2 regions of the Arthrobacter sp. NPDC056727 genome follow, and region 2 is predicted to be linked to the other one. Evidence: riboswitches for the same ligand, from Rfam matches in the RefSeq annotation. Region 2 holds a riboswitch; the other holds the start of a gene.
The links. A riboswitch is a leader RNA that binds a small molecule or an ion and turns the genes downstream of it on or off. The one in region 2 is predicted to bind glycine.

Region 1 (9,266 bases), on a different contig from region 2:
CGAATTCCGGGCCCATCTGGACCTTGGCCTTGATCCAGTCCGGTTTGCGTTCCACCGGGGTGGCCGCGTTGCGCTGCTCGATCCGCAGCATTTTCCGGCCTTCTGGTGCCAGTGTCATTGTTCTCTTTCCGTAGTACTTATCAGCAGGCCACGACGTTGACGGCGAGGCCGCCCATCGCGGTTTCCTTGTATTTCGAGCTCATGTCCTTGCCGGTCTCGCGCATGGTCACGATGACCTCGTCGAGTGAGACCCGGTGCGAGCCGTTGCCCCACAACGCCATCTTGGCGGCGTTGATGGCCTTCGCGGCAGCGATCGCGTTCCGCTCGATGCACGGGACCTGCACCAGCCCGCCGATCGGGTCACAGGTCAGCCCGAGGTTGTGCTCCATCGCGATTTCCGCGGCGTTCTCCACCTGCGCCGGCGAGCCGCCCATGACCTCCGCAAGCCCGGCAGCGGCCATCGACGACGCTGAACCCACCTCGCCCTGGCAGCCCACCTCCGCCCCGGAGATCGACGCCTGCTCCTTGTACAGCACCCCGACGGCGCCGGCGGCGAGCAGGAAACGGACCACCACGTCGTCGCGGTCCTCCTGCGTCGCGTTCTCCATGCCGGGCGCGAAATGCAGCGCGTAGTACAGCACGGCGGGGATGATCCCGGCGGCGCCGTTGGTCGGGGCGGTCACCACACGCCCGCCCGAGGCGTTCTCCTCGTTGACCGCCAGGGCGATCAGGTTCACCCACTCCTGCCAGTACTTCGGGTCCCGGTGGTTCCCTCCGTGGTCACGGCCTTCCTTCAGGAGGCGTTCGTGCCAGTCAGGAGCACGACGGCGGACCTTCAGCCCGCCGGGCAGCAGCCCCTCCCGCTTCAGGCTGGTATCCACGCAGCCCTCCATCACCGAATAGATGTGCAGCAGGCCCTCGCGGATCTCCGCCTCGGAGCGGGACGCGCACTCGTTGACCAGCATGATGTCCGCGATCGACAGGCCCTGGGCATGGCAGTGCTCCAGCAACTCGGCAGCGGTCCGGAACGGCAGCGGCAGTTCCTTCTTCGACGCCTCCAGCTCCTGCTGCGCCGCCTCCTCCTCGCCCTCCCGGACAATGAACCCGCCGCCGACGGAGAAGAACGTCGCCTGGTGAAGCACGTTCCCTCCGTCGTCGAACACCGTGAACGTCATGCCATTGGTGTGCCGCGGCAGCACAGTCAGCGGCCGCAGCACCATGTCCTCCACCCCATACGGCAACGGCACCGAACCGGCCAGCTGCAGGGTCCCGGTCTCCGCGATCGACGCCAGCCGCTCCTCGACCTCATCGGGCAGGATCAGCTCCGGGTGGTACCCCTCCAGGCCCAGCAGAACCGCCGTCATGGTGCCATGCCCGTGCCCGGTGGCAGCGAGCGAACCGTACAGGTCCACCCGCAGCGACGCCACCTCCGCCAGCGCCCCCGAGGCCTTCAGCTCTTCCGCGAACACGGCGGCAGCCCGCATCGGGCCAACGGTGTGCGAACTTGAGGGGCCAATTCCAATGGAAAACAGGTCGAAGACGCCAACAGCCATGGTCGGTTCCTAACTGGATAGTTGTGATCGGTTCGGGCTGGGGAGGTTAAGTTTCCGGGAGGGGAGGAGCGGGAAGCTACAGTTCGCCGCCGTTTGCTGCCGCGTATTCCTCGGCCGACATCAGCGGGCCCTCGTCCGTGACGGCTACCTTGAACAGCCAGCCGGCGCCGTAGGGGTCGCTGTTGATGAGCGCCGGGTCCGCGACGACGCCGTCGTTGACTTCGGTGACCTCGCCCGTGACCGGGGCGTAGAGGTCCGAGACGGACTTGGTGGACTCCACCTCGCCGCAGGTTTCGCCTGCCGTGACGGTGGCGCCCACCTCGGGCAGGTCCACGTACACGATATCGCCCAGGGCGTCGGCAGCCACGGCGGAGATCCCGATCCCCACGGGCCCGGACCCGTCAACGGCAACCCATTCGTGCTCGGCGGAGTACTTCAGTTCAGCAACAACCTTGCTCATTTCAATTCCTTTGTCTTTAGAAGTTCGTGGATGGTTACTTTTGGCGCTTGTAGAACGGCAGGGCGACGACTTCGAACCGCTCGGGCTTGCCGCGCAGGTCGACGTCCAGGACCGTGCCGACTTCGGAATGCTCGACGTCGACATAGGCCATGGCGACCGGGTAACCGAGGGTGGGGGAAGGCTGTCCGGAGGTGACCTCGCCGATCAGGGTGCCGTCCTTGAGGACCGGGTAGTGGCCGCGGGCGGCGCGCCGGCCGGTGCCCTTCAGGCCCACAAGTTTCTGGCCAATGGTGGAACCGACGCCTGCTGCCTTGAGGTCGGCCAGCGCCTGCTTGCCCACGAAGTCGCTCTCCTTGGCCAGCGAAACCACCGGACCGAGTCCCGCCGAGTAGGCGTTGACGCGGCGCGAGAGTTCGTTGCCGTAGAGCGGCATGCCGGCTTCCAGGCGCAGCGAGTCGCGTGCGGCGAGTCCGGCCGGGATCAGGTTGTGCCCTTCGCCGGCCTCGAGCAGGGACTCCCAGAGGCCGGGCGCATCGTCGTTGGGCACGTAGATTTCGAAGCCGTCTTCTCCGGTATAGCCCGTGCGGGCCAGCAGCAGGGTCTGGATGGCGCCGCTGACGGCAATCCCCACCTCAACAGCCGCGTAGTACTTCAGCTCCGTCACCAGGGAGTGCTGCTCGGCCGGGACCAGCTGCAGAAGGATGGCCTCCGCGTTGGGCCCCTGCACCGCGATCAGCGAAATTTCCGACGAGACGTCCTCGACGGCGACGTCGAAGTTCGCCGCGCGCTCGGCGAGGGCAGCGGCCACCTTGCTTGCATTGCCCGCGTTGGGCACCACGAGGTACTTTTCCTCCCCGCGGCGGTAAGAGATCAGGTCATCGATGATGCCGCCGTCGGCGTCGCAGATCAGTGAATACTTGGCCTTACCGACGGCGATGGCGGACAGCTTGCCGGCCAGGGCATAGTCCAGGAAGGCCGCGGCGTCAGGGCCGGTGACCCAGACTTCGCCCATGTGGGAAAGGTCGAACAGGCCGGCGGCGTTGCGCACGGCATGGTGTTCGGCGAGTTCGGATTCGTATTTGAGGGGCATCTGCCAGCCGCCGAAGTCGGTGAAGGAAGCGCCGGCTTTCTTGTGCTGGTCGTAAAGGGCGGTGTAATTCTCGGTCATGGGAGGTCCTTAGTTCTCGAAGTCTGCTGTGTTGTCCTCGAACGCTTCGAGGGGCGGGCAGGAGCAGACCAGGTTGCGGTCGCCGGCTGCGCCGTCGATGCGGCCCACCGGCGGGAAGTACTTGTCCTGCCGGAGCGAGGACACCGGGAAGGCGGCCTGCTCGCGCGGGTACGAACGCTTCCAGTCGGAACTGACGACGGCGGCTGCCGTGTGGGGTGCGTTGCGCAGCGGCGAGTTTTCCAGGCTGAAGTCGCCGTTGGCCACCTGCTCGATCTCGGCGTGGATGGTGATCATCGCGTCGATGAACCGGTCGATCTCGGCCAGGTCCTCGGACTCGGTGGGCTCCACCATCAGGGTGCCGGCCACCGGGAACGCGAGCGTGGGCGCGTGGAAGCCGAAGTCGATGAGGCGCTTGGCCACATCCTCGGCGGTGACCCCGGTCTTGGCCGTGAGGCCGCGCAGGTCCAGGATGCACTCGTGCGCCACCAGCCCGCTGTCCCCGGTGTAGAGGACCGGGAAGAACTCGTCCAGCCGCGCCGCGACATAGTTCGCCGCGAGGAGTGCCGACCTGGTGGCCTCGGTCAGGCCCTGGCCGCCCATGAGCTTCACGTACGCCCAGGAGATGGGCAACACGCCGGCCGAACCGAACCGCGACGCGCTGATCGCAACGCCGTGCCCCTCTCCTGCGTTTTCGGAAGAAGCGTTGTTGGCGTCACCCGGCATGAACGGGGCAAGGTGCGCCTTCGCGGCGACGGGGCCGACGCCGGGACCGCCGCCGCCGTGCGGGATGCAGAAGGTCTTGTGCAGGTTCAGGTGCGAGACATCGCCGCCGAACTTGCCCGGCTGCGCCAACCCGACCAGCGCGTTGAGGTTCGCACCGTCCACGTAGACCTGGCCGCCGGCCGCGTGGACAGCGTCGCAGACCTCGCGGACATCGCCGTCGTACACCCCGTGCGTGGACGGGTAGGTGATCATGATGCACGAGAGCGCATCCTTGTTGGCCTCGATCCTGGCGTACAGGTCCGTGTGGTCGATGGTGCCGTCGGCGGCGGTGGCCACCACCACCACCTTCATGCCGGCCAGCACGGCCGAGGCCGCGTTGGTGCCGTGCGCCGAGGCGGGGATGAGGCAGATGTTGCGCTGCCCTTCGCCCCGGGAGAGGTGGTAGCCGCGGATCGCCAGCAGGCCGGCGAGCTCGCCCTGGGACCCGGCGTTGGGCTGGATGGACACCTGGTCGTAACCGGTGATTTCGGCGAGGTCGGCTTCCAAACCGCCGATGAGTTCGCGCCAGCCCTCGGTCTGGGAATCCGGGGCGAACGGGTGGATCGAGGCGAACTCCGGCCAGGAGATGGCCTCCATCTCTGCGGTGGCGTTCAGCTTCATGGTGCAGGAGCCCAGCGGGATCATCGTGCGGTCCAGCGCCAGGTCCCGGTCGGACAGCCTGCGGATGTAGCGCAGCAGCTGGGTTTCGGAGCGGTGCGTGTTGAACACCGGGTGCTGCAGGTAGTCCGAGGTGCGCAGCACAGCCTCGGGCAGCTCAAGGCCCGCCGCGTCCCCTACCGGACCGGCGCCGAAGGCGACGGCAACAGCGGAAAGCGTTGCCGCCGTCGTCGTCTCATCGATGGAGACGCCCACGGTGTCCGCGTCGATGAAGCGGAGGTTGATGCCGCGCGCCTCCGCGGCGGTGATGACCTTGGCGGCCTTGCCCGGGACGCGGACGGTGAGGGTGTCGAAGAAGGACTCGGCGGCCAGTTCGCGGCCAGCCTTTTTCAAAGCGGTTGCCAGGACGCGGGCGTTGTTGTGCACGGTCTCGGCGATGGCCTTCAGGCCGTCGGGGCCGTGGTAGACGGCGTAGAAGGACGACACGATGGCCAGCAGTGCCTGCGCGGTGCAGATGTTGGAGGTGGCCTTTTCGCGGCGGATGTGCTGCTCGCGGGTCTGCAGGGCCAGCCGGTAGGCGGGGGCGCCGGCATTGTCCTTGGAGACACCGACGATGCGGCCGGGAAGGGTGCGCTCCATGCCGGTGCGGACGGCGATGTAGGCGGCGTGCGGTCCGCCGAAGAACAGCGGCACGCCGAAGCGCTGGGCGGTTCCGACGGCGATGTCGGCGCCCTGTTCGCCCGGGGGAGTGATGAGGGTCAGGGCCAGCAGGTCGGCGGCAACCGTCACCAGGGCGCCGCGCTCCTTGGCGGCGGCGATCACCTCGGAATGGTCGAAGACCCGGCCCGAAACGCCGGGCTGCTGGAGCACGACGCCGTTGATGTCGCCGTCGGGAAGCCCCTGGGAAAGGTCTGCGACCTCCACCTCGAAGCCGAGTGCTTCAGCACGGCCCTTGACGACGGCGATGGTCTGGGGGAGGCAGTCGGCGTCCAGGACGGTCTTGCCGTCGTTCCTCTTGTTGGCGCGGCGCATGAGCAGGACGGCCTCGGCCACGGCGGTGGCTTCGTCCAGCAGGGAAGCGTTGGCGATGGGCAGTGCGGTGAGGTCCTGGACCATGGTCTGGAAGTTCAGCAGCGCCTCGAGCCGGCCCTGGGAGATTTCCGGCTGGTACGGCGTGTAGGCCGTGTACCAGGCGGGGGCTTCGAGGATGTTGCGGCGGATCACCGGCGGCGTCACGGTGTCGTAGTAGCCCTGGCCGATCATCTGCACGGCGGTCTTGTTCTTGGCGGCAAGCCGGCGAAGCTCGGCCAGGACCTCAACTTCGCTCAGCGCAGCGGTGAGCCGCAGGGCGTTTTCCTGGCGGATGGATGCCGGAACGGCAGCATCAACCAGGCCATCGACCGTGTCATAGCCGACGTTTTTGAGCATGGTGTCGATATCGGCCTGGCGCCGGGCGCCGATATGCCGGTCCGCAAACGTTGACGGAAGAGATTGAATCGTCATGAGGAACTCCAGGTCTGGCCGGCCACGGATGGCACGGCATGGGTTGGGTTCCTCCCCGCTCTGTATTGGACCTGAGAGATTCCGCAGACGTGGATGTCCGCTTGCACCGTCGGTGAGCCAAACAATGCCTGGCTGCTTTCCAGAGTTGCCTCGCCGCGGCGGTACTGGGGCCTGAGAGATTCCTGGGGAGGATTTGCTCCTACGGCGCCTGCCCGATGGATGACTGGGAGGACTCTCCCGCCACGGTTCGAAAGGCTATGAAAATGTGGGTGATTCGGCTCACAATGTACAGCACTGTGCGGCGAATGCCAAAACGCGCTGCGGCAGATCCCGCCGGGGGCCGGGTTTGACAATTCTTCGTGACCAAGACCACACTGAGTCCGGTGGCTAGCGGGGCTGGGCTGACCGGCGCGGGCCGGACTTCCAGCAGGATCGCGGCTCTCGCCGTCCATAATTGAAAATGCTTACGATCTGCGGCGGGAGAGCCCTGCCGGTACATCAGCAGGCGCCGTAGGAGCAAACCCTCCCCAGGAAACTCTCAGGCCCACGTACCGCCGCGGCGAGGCAACTCTGAAAAGCAGCCGGGCGTGCCCGGCTCACCGAAGGTGCAAAGCGGTCAACCATGTCCGCGGAATCTCTCAGGTCCAGTACAGAGCGGGGAGGAACCCTGTCAGTGTGGCCATTTGGTGCCACTTGAACAATGGAGTTCCTTATGACGATTCACCCTCCTGCGTCCCCGGCCAGCGAGGCTCCGCGCCTCGAACGGCAGCTGAGCAACCGCCACATCCAGCTGATCGCTATCGGCGGCGCCATCGGCACCGGCCTGTTCATGGGCTCCGGCAAGACCATTTCCGCGGCCGGGCCGTCCGTGATCTTCGTGTACATGATCATCGGCTTCATGCTCTTCTTCGTTATGCGCGCCATGGGCGAGCTGCTGCTCAGCAACCTCAACTACAAGTCCTTCAGCGATTTCGCCGCTGACCTGCTGGGTCCCTGGGCTGGCTTTTTCACCGGATGGACCTACTGGTTCTGCTGGGTGATCACCGGAATCGCCGACGTCATTGCGATCGCCGGCTACTCCCGCGAGCTCTGGCCCGGGCTGCCCCTCTGGATCCCGGGCCTCGCCACCGTGGCCATCCTGCTGCTGCTGAACCTCACCACCGTCAAGGCCTTCGGTGAAACCGAATTCTGGTTCGCCCTCATCAAGATCGTCGCCATCGCCGCCCTGATCGTCGTGGGCATGTTCATGATCCTCACCGGCTTCCAGAGCGACTCCGGGCAGGCCAGCTTCACCAACCTGTGGAGCCACGGCGGCTTCTTCCCCAACGAATTCATGGGCTTCGTGGCCGGCTTCCAGATCGCCGTGTTCGCCTTCGTCGGCATCGAACTGGTGGGCACCACGGCCGCCGAGGCGAAGAACCCGGAAAAGAACCTGCCCAAGGCCATCAACTCCATTCCGGTGCGCGTGCTGCTCTTCTATGTGGGCGCCCTCATCATCCTGATGTCCGTCACCCCGTGGACCCAGTTCGCAGCCGGCCACAGCCCGTTCATCGCCATGTTCTCGCTGGCCGGACTCGGAGCTGCGGCCACGGTGGTCAACCTCGTGGTGCTGACCTCGGCAATGTCCTCGGCAAACTCCGGCATCTACTCCACCTCGCGCATGGTTTACGGCCTGGCCGAGGAAGGGGACGCGCCCGCCGTCTTCAGCAGCCTGTCCCGCCGCAAGGTGCCCAGCAACGCCCTGTTCCTGTCCTGTGTGCTGCTGCTTTCCGGTGTGGTGCTCATGTACGCCGGACAGGACGTCGGCAAGGCGTTCGACATGGTCACCACCGTCTCCGCCGTTTGCTTCGTCTTCGTCTGGTCGATCATCCTCGCCAGCTACATCGCCTTCCGCCGCCGCCGCCCGCACCTGCACAGCGCCTCAAAGTTCAAGATGCCCGGCGGCATCCCCATGGTCTGGGTAGTCTTCGCGTTCTTCGCCTTTGTGCTGTGGACCCTCACCACGCAGCCCGACACCCTGGCCGCACTTCTGGTCACGCCGGTCTGGTTCATCCTGCTCGGCGCCGCCTGGCTGGTGCTGCGCCGCCGGCCGGCCCACATTGCCCGCTACGAGGCCTTCCAGGACGCACTGCGCGCTGAGGAAAACGCCGCGCGCGGAGGTGCGGACAGCCAGTACCAGGAGAAAGAAAGCGTCCAGCGATGATCGGGACCAAGGAAACGCCGACGGCGGCCGGCCAGGTCCGCGGGCCCGGAACCGGGGAGTTTGTGCTCACCTTCCACTGCCCGGATTCCCTGGGCATCGTCCAGTCGGTAGCGGATTTCCTGCTCAAGCAGGAGTGCTACATCGTCGACCTCAAACAGTTCGGCGATCGGGGCGCGGGGCACTTCTTCATGAGGGTGCACTTCGCCTCGGCGGCCCCCGCGGGTGACTCCGCCGCCGTCGAACAGCCCGCCGTCGAACAGCTCCGGGACAGCTTCGCGCCGCTGGCAGGCGAGTGGAACATGGACTGGCGCCTGGAGCGGCGCGACCGCAAGCAGCGCATCCTGGTGATGGTGTCCAAGTACGATCACTGCCTCAACGACCTGCTGGTCCGCGCCCGCAACGGCGAACTCCCGGTGGAGATTGCAGCGGTGGTGTCCAACCACCCGGACCTGGAGGGGCTTGCAGCCTGGCACGGAGTCCCGTTCCACCACATCCCCGTGACAGCATCTACCAAGCCCGAAGCGGAAGCGGCGCTGCTTGAACTCGTTGACGCGCTTGGCGTGGAACTGGTGGTCCTGGCCCGTTACATGCAGGTTCTCAGCGACTCGGCCACCGCCCGGCTCACCGGCAGGGCCATCAATATCCACCATTCGTTCCTGCCCAGCTTCAAGGGCGCAAAGCCCTACCACCAGGCGCATGAGCGCGGGGTGAAGACAGTCGGCGCCACGGCACACTACGTCAATTCGGAGCTGGATGAGGGCCCGATCATCGCGCAGCAGGTGATCGAGGTCGACCACACCTACACGCCGGCGGACCTGGTGTCCGTGGGCAAGGACGCGGAGTGCAGGGCCTTGACGAATGCCGTGCGCTGGCACGCCGAAGGAAGAATAATCCTGTCCGGGAACCGGACGGTCATCCTCCGGTGACAATGGCCCAACCAGACCTGGAGGTATCCATGACGAACCACTTGCCTGTGCTGAACCACCTGCCTGTGCGCCT
Region 2 (9,266 bases):
AAGACGGCAAGTGACATGCCGGCGGTGAACTGCTCGAAGCTCTCGATCCTGGCGGGGTTGAACCAGTCCCAGCTGAAGGCGAGCGACGGGCCGGCGTCGCCGGATGCTGCGTGGGCGAGGGCCATGACGATGAAGACGCCCAGGACCAGGACCTGGAAACCGACCAGGCTGTACTGCACGAGCTTGGTGGCGTGCAGGCCGCGGTAGCTGACCCAGACGGCGAGAGCCACGAACGTGAGGCAGGTGGCGATGTTGAGTGCCGTGTTGGAGGTCAGGTCCGCGAGTTCGGGCTTGTTGAACACCTGGGCCAGGAAGAGGTAGAAGAAGTCCACCGCGACGCCTGCCAGATTGGACAAGACAATAATGTTGGCGGCGAGCAGGCCCCAGCCGCCCATCCAGCCGACATACGGGCCGAACGCTTTTGTTGTCCAGGTGAACGTGGTGCCGCTGTCCGGGGAGTCGGCGTTCAGTTCGCGGTAGGCGAAGGCCACGAGGATCATCGGGATGAACGCGAGGATGAAGATCGCCGGCAGCTGCACGCCCACGGTCCCGACGGCGGGCCCCAGCGAGCTGGTGAGGCTGTAGGCCGGAGCCACCGAGGAAATGCCCAGGACGACGACGGCGAGAAGTCCCAGCTGCCCGCCCTTCAGGCCCTTTCCGGTGATGCCGTGTGTTGCTTCGCCGGCCGGGGACGCGCTCTTCCCGCCCGGCTGGATGCTTTCACGCGTGGTTTGGCTCATGGGTGGCCCTTTCTAGATGGCAGCGGGCTGCTGCTGGGTGATGCAGTGGATCCCCCCGCCACGGGCGAAGAGTTCGCGGGCGTCGATGCCCACAACCCTGCGTCCGGGATAGGCGTCCGCGAGGATGCGGAGCGCCTTCTCGTCATTGGGGTCTGAGAACGTGCAGGCGATGACTCCGCCGTTGACCACCACATGGTTGATGTAGCTGTAGTCCACGAAGCCCTCCTGATCCGTCAGGGCAACGGGCGCCGGGACTTCGATGATGTTCCATTCCCGGCCGGCAGCGTCCGTGGCGGAGGACAGGAAGCTGATGATTTCCCGGCTCACCTCATAGTCCGGGTGGGCAGGATTCTGCTGGGAATGGACCAGCAGGGTGCCCGGGGACGGGATGGCCGCCACGATGTCCACGTGCCCGCGGGTTCCGAAGCGCTCGGAGTCACGGGTGAGCCCGCGCGGCAGCCAGATCACCTTTGTGGCGCCGATGGTCCTGGCCAGTTCGGCCTCGACGTCGGCCTTGCTGAGTCCGGGATTGCGGCCCGGGTCCAGCTGCACCGTTTCGGTGACCAGCACCGTGCCCTCGCCGTCCACCTGGATGCCGCCGCCCTCGTTGACCAGCTCGGACACGCGGTGCCGCGCGCCCGAGCGGCCGGCCACCTCCGCGGCAACCAGCGAGTCCTTGTCCCAGCTGGCCCAGTCCTGCGCGCCCCAGCCGTTGAAGACCCAGTCCACTGCGCCCAGGGTGCCGTTGCCGTCCAGGACAAACGTCGGGCCGATGTCGCGCATCCAGGCGTCGTTGAGTTCCGCCGTCAGCACCTCGACAGCAGGTGACAGATAGCGGGCGGCGGTTTCGACGTCGGACGGGTCCACCACTACGGTGACCGGTTCAAACTCGACGGCGGCGTTCGCGACGGCGGCCCAGACGGACCGGGCGGCGTGCGCCTCCTCGGCGGTGTCCCCGAGGGTGTAGCCCCCGGTGGGGAAGGCCATCCAGAGCCGCTCCTGGCGTGCCGTCTCCGCCGGCATCCGCCACGTGCTCACGCGTGCACCCCGGTGGTCAGGGAGCGGCTGGGGAACGCGTCGGGTGACCCGAACGGCTCCCCGGCGCGGACCGGCTCGGTGAGCCGGGCGTAGGTGTCCGGGCGGCGGGTGGCCAGGAACGGGAAGAGCGTCAGCCAGTCCTTGCGCTGGTCCAGGTCGAGGTCGGCCACGAGGACCGCCGACTCGTTCCGGGGCGCCTGGACCAGAATGCGGCCGTAGGGATCCGAAATGAAGGACGAGCCGTAGAAGTTCAGGCTGCCCTCCTGGCCCCAGCGGTTCGGGACCACCATGAACAGGCCGTTGGCGATGCCGTTGCCCACAATGACCTGCTGCCACAGCGGCTGGGTGTCGAAGTCCGGGAACAGCGGTTCGGAACCGATCGCCGTCGGGTACACCAGCAGTTCGGCACCTTCGAGGGAGTACATGCGGGCAAGTTCGGGGAACCACTCGTCCCAGCAGGTGGGCATGCCCAGCCGGGCACCGCCGAGCTCAGCCGGCGCGTGGACCCGGTAGGCGTCCTCTGCTTCGGGACCCTGGCGGAAGAACTTGTCCTCGTAGTATCCGGCGGTCACCGGGATGTGCAGTTTGTGCGTGCGGGCCAGGAGCTCGCCGGACGGGGACACCAGGATGGAGGTATTCAGGCCCAGGCCGTCATCCGATCCGTCCGGGTTGGCGGCGCGCTGGTAGAGCGAGGCATGGACGGTGATGCCGTTCCGGCGGGCGGCCTCGGCAGCGAAGCGGAAGGTGGGACCGGTCAGCAGGTCCTCGGCTTCGTCGGAGGGACGCGGCCGGTGCTGGCCCTGCAGCGCCAGGTCATTCTCCGGGACCTGGTCGGCGGGGTAGCGGGAGAGCGTGAGCTCGGGCAGGAAAACCACCGTGGCACCGAGCCGGGCGGCGCGGTCGATGCTGTCGTTGAGCTCCGCGCGGAGGTCGGCGTCGCTGCTGTGCCAGCGGTGCTGCACGACGCCGACCCTCAGGGCAGGACGTCCGGACGGCGCTGTCCGGGCGAGCGAAGCAGGCGCGTTGAGGCAGGTTATTTCGATCATGATGATGATTTCTCCATTGAGACGACCGTCACTAAATGAATGACGTTCATTTAGTATGCATGCACGGCGCGGTTGTGGCAAGGGTTATTTGAATGCCGATCATTTATGACCCGACCGGCTGGTGTCCCGAAGGTGGGGCCGGGCAAAGTAGTAAGTAAGCTGATCGTGAAATTTGCGGTCCGCAGCTCCCCGTGTCCGGGCGGCTGCGGTAGCGTCGAAACCACTGGACCATTCGAGGAGGATTCATGAAGGCTTCACCGACACTGACCAACAACATGCAGGCCGTCCTGGCGGACCTGATCGAGCTGCACATCCAGGGCAAGCAGGCGCACTGGAACATCGTTGGAACCAACTTCAGGGATCTGCACCTCCAGCTGGACGAGATCGTCGACGCCGCCCGGCTCTTTGCCGACGACATCGCCGAGCGCATGCGGGCCCTGCATGCCCTGCCGGACGGGCGCAGCGCCACCGTGGCGAAGGCCACCAACCTTCCCGCATTCCCGGAGGGCCTCATCAACACCAAGGATGCGATCGACCGCATTGTGGCGGCGCTGGAGGCGGCCGTCGGCACCATGCGCAAAGTCCATGACGAGGTGGATGAGGAAGATCCCACCACTGCGGACCTGCTGCACACCTTTATTGAAAAGCTTGAGCAGTTCGCGTGGATGACCGGTGCCGAGAACATGAAGGCGTCGGCCAGCGTCACCCAGCCTGACACCAAGTAGCCGGCCGGCGGGATCACCCGCGCCGGTTGCAGCGGTCAGCCCCGGAGGGATTCCTCCGGGGCTGACCGCTTTTGTGCGGGCTACCTTGCGCGCGGGATGCGGCGGAGTACGACGGCGGCAAGCACCGACGCTCCGGCCATCAGTCCCAGCGCAATCGCCGCGGTGATGTGGACTCCGGAATCAAAGGCGGCGCCGGCGGCAGCCGTTAGTGCCTCTGCCAGCGGTGCCGGCAGCGTTCCGGCGAGCTCCACCGCGCCGGCCAGGGTTTCCGTGGCCTGCTCCGCCGACGCTGCCGGGACCGTCTGCGCAACGGCCTCCGGCAGGGCGAGCTGCTGCTGGTAGGACGCGGTCAGGATCGACCCCAGGACTGCCGTGCCGAGCAGTGAGCCCACTTCGTAACCGGTTTCGGAGATCGCGGCGGCGGCCCCGGATTTTTCCGCCGGCACCGCTCCCAGGATCAGGTCGTTCGAGATGGTCTCGGCGGATCCCACGCCCAGGGCCAGCACGAGGAGGGCGGCAAGCAGCGCGGCAGGGCCGCCGTCGTGATTCCCGAACGTGACGAGGCCGTAGCCGGTGGCGCTCAGCGCCAGTCCCGCCGCCACCACAAAGCCCGGCCGCACCTTCCGGACCAGCGGAACCACCAGCAGCCCGGCCACCACCATGGCCGTCAGTGCCGGCACCATGGCGGTGCCGGACTCCGACGGGGACATGCCTTCGAGCAGCTGCAGGTGCTGTGCCAGGAACAGGATGAAGCCGTTGTAGGAGAACAGTGACAGGATGTTTGCAGTGATCGCCGTGCTGAACACGCGGTTCCCGAAAAGGGTCATGTCCAGCAGCGGGGATGCCAGGGTGTGCTGGCGGCGGACGAAGAGAAAGCCCATGGCCAGGCCGAACGCTATCACGCCGAACGAGGCCAGGCCGGGGCCGTGCGTCGCCAGTTCCTTGATGCCGTATACCATCGGCACCATTGTCAGCATCGACAGCGCAACGCTGGCCGGATCCACCCGTCCCGGCTTCGGATCCCTGGATTCCGGAATGAGGAAGCGGCCCAGGAACAGCGGCGGCAGCATGATGGGCACTGCCACGAGCAGGACGGCGCCCCACCAGAAATGCTCCACCAGCCAGCCGCCAAAGATCGGCCCCAGTGCTGCGCCGCCGGAGAAACCGGCGGCCCAGATGGCCACGGCCAGCCTCCGCCTGCCCGGCTCCTGGAAGATGTTGCGGATCAGGGACAGCGTGGATGGCATGAGCATGGCGCCAAAGAATCCGAGGGCGGCGCGGCCTGCAATGAGCCATTCGGCGTTCGGCGCGAAAGCGGAGGCCGCGGAGACCGCCGCAAAGCCCGAGATGCCGATCAGGAGCAGCCGGCGGCGCCCGATCCTGTCGCCGAGGCTGCCCATGGCCACCAGGAGTCCGGCGAGGACAAGTGCGTAGGCATCCACCACCCACAAAAGCTGCACCCCCGAGGGGTCCAGGCTGCGGGCGATCGCAGGAAGGGCGAACGTCAGCGCCGTGTTGTCCACGGCCACCAGCAGGACCGGGAACATGAGCAGGGCCAGGGCGAACCAGTCGCGGCTCTTGTGTGACGCCCGGCCGGCGTCGGCGGGCTTCGGGGTGGCGACGGAGTGGATGGTCATGAAATAACTGTACCGTCTAGACGGTACAGTTATAAACCTGCCGACGGAACGGGGCATGATGGAGGCCATGCCCAGAAAACCGGTCGCCCGCGGCGCAGTCCTCGATGCCTTCGAATCCCTGCTGATCGAGGTGGGGGAGCGGGCCGCCACCCTGGACGCCGTGGCCGCGCGCGCCGGCGTCTCCAAGGGCGGGCTCCTGTACCACTTTCCAAACAAGGAAGCGCTGATCGGCGTCCTTCTGGACCGGCTGGACGAATTCGCGGAGGCCGACGCCCGGGCCATGGCTAAGGCTCCCGAGGGTGCTGCGGCCTACTTCATCAAGTCGTCGGTCTGGGCGGACACGCCACTGGACCGCGCCATCGTCGCCGCCACAAGGCTCGCCGAGGTGGCGCATGAGGGGACCCGGCGCCGGTTTGCCCACATCCAGCAGCGGTGGCTCGACGAGATCGCCCGCGATGTGGGACCGGGCCTGGCCAAGGCCGTTTTGTACATGGGTGACGGGCTCTACTTCAACGCCATGCTGTCCATCGGCCCGGCAGCGACGCCGTCCGAGACCGCGGCCGACGTCGAGAGCCTCCTTGCCGCCCTTGACCGGCTGCGGGGGTAGGCCTCCCGAGTGGGCGCGGGCCGGAGCGGGGCCCGCCGCCCGCCGTCGAAATCGCCGGAAAGCATCCCAGTCGCCGGAACGTTCCGGCGACTGGGAAGTGTTCCGGCGATCTCGATCGAGGCCTGCCGTGGCGGCCGGCCGCGGGGCGCGTCAGCCCTGTGCCGACACAGTTTGCAGACGCGAACCCGGCGTAGGACAATAGCCTCTGTGACAGCTGTCACCGCTCAATTTAATATGCCTTTGATCTGCGGCGGGAGAGTCCTGCAAGTAGGTACAAGCAGGCGCCGTAGGAGCAAAACCTCCCCAGGAATCTCTCAGGCCCACGTACCGCCGCGGCAAGGCAACTCTGGAGAGCAGCAGGCTGCCCGCTTGGAGTGTCCCGCCTCGGCGCGGACGGTTCAGGGCGTGCTGTGCTCACCGACGGTGCAAGCGAGGCTGTGCGAAGGCGCGGCTACGCGGAAACTCTCAGGTCCAATACAGAGCGGGGAGGAACCCGAATCAATGTGGCGTACCCTGCGCCGCCTTAGTTATGGAGTTCCTTTTGACCGTTAGTTCAGCCTCCTCGTCCTTCGTCGACCGGCATATTGGCGCCCGCCGCCAGGCCGACGTCGAAGCAATGCTCAAGGCCGTCGGCTACGACACCGTCGACGCGCTGGTTGATACGGCAGTGCCCAACGACATCCGGCAGGACTCCGCGCTGGAGCTCGCCCCGGCGCTGAGCGAAGTTGAGGTGCTCGCCGAACTCCGAAAGCTGGCGGCCAAGAACAAGACCGCGGTCCAGATGATCGGCCAGGGCTACTACGACACCGTGACGCCGCCGGTGATCCGCCGCAACATCCTCGAGGCCCCCGCCTGGTACACGGCCTATACGCCGTACCAGCCGGAAATCTCCCAGGGCCGGCTCGAGGCGCTGCTGAACTTCCAGACCATGGTCCAGGACCTGGTGGGCCTGCCCATCGCCAACGCTTCCCTGCTGGACGAAGCAACGGCCGTGGCCGAGGCTGTGCTGCTGATGCGCCGGGCGAACAAGAACAAGGATGCCAAGGACGGCAAGACCGTCCTGGACGCCGACTGCCTTCCGCAGACCATTGCGATCGTCAGGGGGCGCGCCGAGGCCCTCGGCTTCGAGGTGGAAGTGGCTGACCTTTCCCAGGGGCTTCCCGACGGCGACATCAACGGCGTCGTGCTCCAGCAGCCCGGCGTTTCCGGCCGGGTCTTCGATCACTCCGGCGTGATCGCCGCCGCCAAGGAGCGCGGTGCGCTGGTGACGGTTGCCGCCGACCTGCTGGCCCTGACCCTGATCACGCCTCCGGGCGAGCAGGGTGCCGACATCGCCGTCGGCTCCGCCCAGCGATTGGGCGTTCCGTTGTTCTTCGGCGGTCCGCACGCGGCCTACATGGCCGTGCAGAAGGGGCTTGAACGCTCCCTGCCCGGCCGCCTCGTGGGCGTCTCCAAGGACAACGCCGGTGTTCCGGCGTACCGCCTGGCGCTGCAGACGCGCGAGCAGCACATCCGCCGCGAGAAGGCCACGTCCAACATCTGCACGGCGCAGGCACTGCTGGCCATCGTCGCCTCGATGTACGCCGTCTACCACGGGCCGGAGGGCCTGAAGGCGATCGCTGAAACCGCCCACGGCCACGCCAGGGTTCTCGCCGCGTCGCTTGCCGCTGCCGGGCTGGAAGTCCTGCACACCAGCTTCTTCGACACCGTGACGGTTTCCGTCCCGGGCAAGGCCGCCGGCATCATCGCCGCGGCCGAGCAGAAGGGCATCAACCTGCGCAGCATCGATGCCGACACCGTTGGCATCTCCGCGGATGAAACCACGACGCCGGCCGTCGTCGCCGGGGTCCTGGCCGTCTTTGGCGCCACCGCAGTGGAGGCGGCTGACGGTTTCGCCCTGGAGGCCGCCGTCGAGCGCTCCTCGGCGTACCTGCAGCACCCGGTCTTCAACACGCACCGCTCCGAAACCCAGCTGCTGCGCTACATCCGGAAGCTCTCCGACCGTGACCTGGCGCTGGACCGGACCATGATCCCGCTGGGCTCGTGCACCATGAAGCTGAACGCCACCGCAGAGATGGAGGCCATCTCCTGGCCGGAGTTCACCTCGATCCACCCGTTCGCCCCGGATTCCCAGACCGAGGGCTGGCGCGAACTGATTGCCGACCTTGAGGCGCAGCTGACCGAGATCACCGGCTACGACCAGGTGTCCATCCAGCCCAACGCCGGCTCGCAGGGTGAGCTCGCCGGACTGCTGGCGATCCGCGGCTACCACCTCTCCCGCGGTGACGACCAGCGCAACATCTGCCTGATCCCGGCCTCCGCGCACGGCACCAACGCCGCGTCTGCAGTGCTGGCCGGCATGAAGGTGGTGGTGGTGGCCACCGCCGCAGACGGCACGATCGACCACACGGACCTGTACGCCAAGATCGAGGCCAACAAGGATGCGCTCTCGTGCATCATGATCACCTACCCGTCCACCCACGGGGTGTACGACGGCGATGTCCGCGAGGTCTGCGACGCTGTCCACGCGGCCGGCGGCCAGGTCTACGTTGACGGTGCGAACCTCAACGCGCTGGTGGGGCTGGCGCAGCCGGGCAAGTTCGGCGGCGATGTCTCGCACCTGAACCTGCATAAGACCTTCTGCATCCCGCACGGCGGCGGCGGACCCGGCGTCGGCCCCGTCGCGGCCAAGGCGCACCTTGCCCCGTTCATGCCAGGCGACGCGACCACCTGGACCGAAGGCAACGACGTTCCGATCTCCGCCTCGCGCTATGGCTCCGCCGGCGTTCTGCCCATCTCCTGGGCGTACGTGAAGCTGATGGGCGGGGCCGGCCTGACCGAAGCCACCAAGTCCGCGCTCCTCGCCGCCAACTACGTTGCAGCCAGCCTGAACGACTTCTTCCCCGTCCTCTACACCGGCGAAGGCGGTCTCGTGGCACACGAGTGCATCCTGGACCTGCGAGAACTCACCGCGAAGACAGGGGTCACCGCCGAGGACGTGGCCAAGCGCCTCATCGACTACGGCTTCCACGCGCCCACGCTCGCGTTCCCGGTGGCCGGCACCCTGATGGTGGAGCCCACCGAGTCCGAGGACCTGGGCGAGATCGACCGGTTCATCAAGGCCATGATCGCCATCCGCGGCGAGATCGACCAGGTGGCCAACGGCGACTTCACGGTGGAGAACAGCCCGCTGCGCAACGCACCGCACACCGCGGCCGCTGCGATCAGCTCCGACTGGGACCGCGCCTACCCGCGCGAACAGGCCGTCTTCCCCGGGCACACCCACAAGCAGGACAAGTACTTCCCGCCCGTGGGCCGCATTGACGGCGCCGCGGGTGACCGCAACCTGGTCTGCTCCTGCCCTCCGATCGAAGCGTTCGAGAACTAGATTTGTCCGGTGGTTGGGCAGGCCGAAGCCGGACTTCGGCCTGCCCAACCAGCACCCCCAAAGGATTCCTCAATGACTGAGAACT

Region 1: another riboswitch for glycine. It lies ahead of gcvP (aminomethyl-transferring glycine dehydrogenase); the one in region 2 lies ahead of gcvP (aminomethyl-transferring glycine dehydrogenase).

Annotation. Positions count from the first base shown of each region.
Region 1 covers NZ_JBHTZA010000034.1:1,727-10,992, reverse strand. The annotation lists gene lipA (lipoyl synthase) at 1-118, opposite strand, end outside; gene ACFRAH_RS22415 (L-serine ammonia-lyase) at 141-1,553, opposite strand; gene gcvH (glycine cleavage system protein GcvH) at 1,630-2,013, opposite strand; gene gcvT (glycine cleavage system aminomethyltransferase GcvT) at 2,048-3,181, opposite strand; gene gcvP (aminomethyl-transferring glycine dehydrogenase) at 3,191-6,064, opposite strand; glycine riboswitch at 6,214-6,314, opposite strand; glycine riboswitch at 6,532-6,628, shown strand; gene cycA (D-serine/D-alanine/glycine transporter) at 6,777-8,267, shown strand; gene purU (formyltetrahydrofolate deformylase) at 8,264-9,193, shown strand; gene ACFRAH_RS22385 (methylenetetrahydrofolate reductase) at 9,223-9,266, shown strand, end outside.
Region 2 covers NZ_JBHTZA010000002.1:8,772-18,037, forward strand. The annotation lists gene ACFRAH_RS01850 (APC family permease) at 1-740, opposite strand, end outside; gene ACFRAH_RS01855 (agmatine/peptidylarginine deiminase) at 753-1,763, opposite strand; gene ACFRAH_RS01860 (nitrilase-related carbon-nitrogen hydrolase) at 1,775-2,824, opposite strand; gene ACFRAH_RS01865 (Dps family protein) at 3,070-3,549, shown strand; gene ACFRAH_RS01870 (MFS transporter) at 3,630-5,186, opposite strand; gene ACFRAH_RS01875 (TetR/AcrR family transcriptional regulator) at 5,254-5,793, shown strand; glycine riboswitch at 6,035-6,133, shown strand; gene gcvP (aminomethyl-transferring glycine dehydrogenase) at 6,323-9,181, shown strand; gene gcvT (glycine cleavage system aminomethyltransferase GcvT) at 9,254-9,266, shown strand, end outside.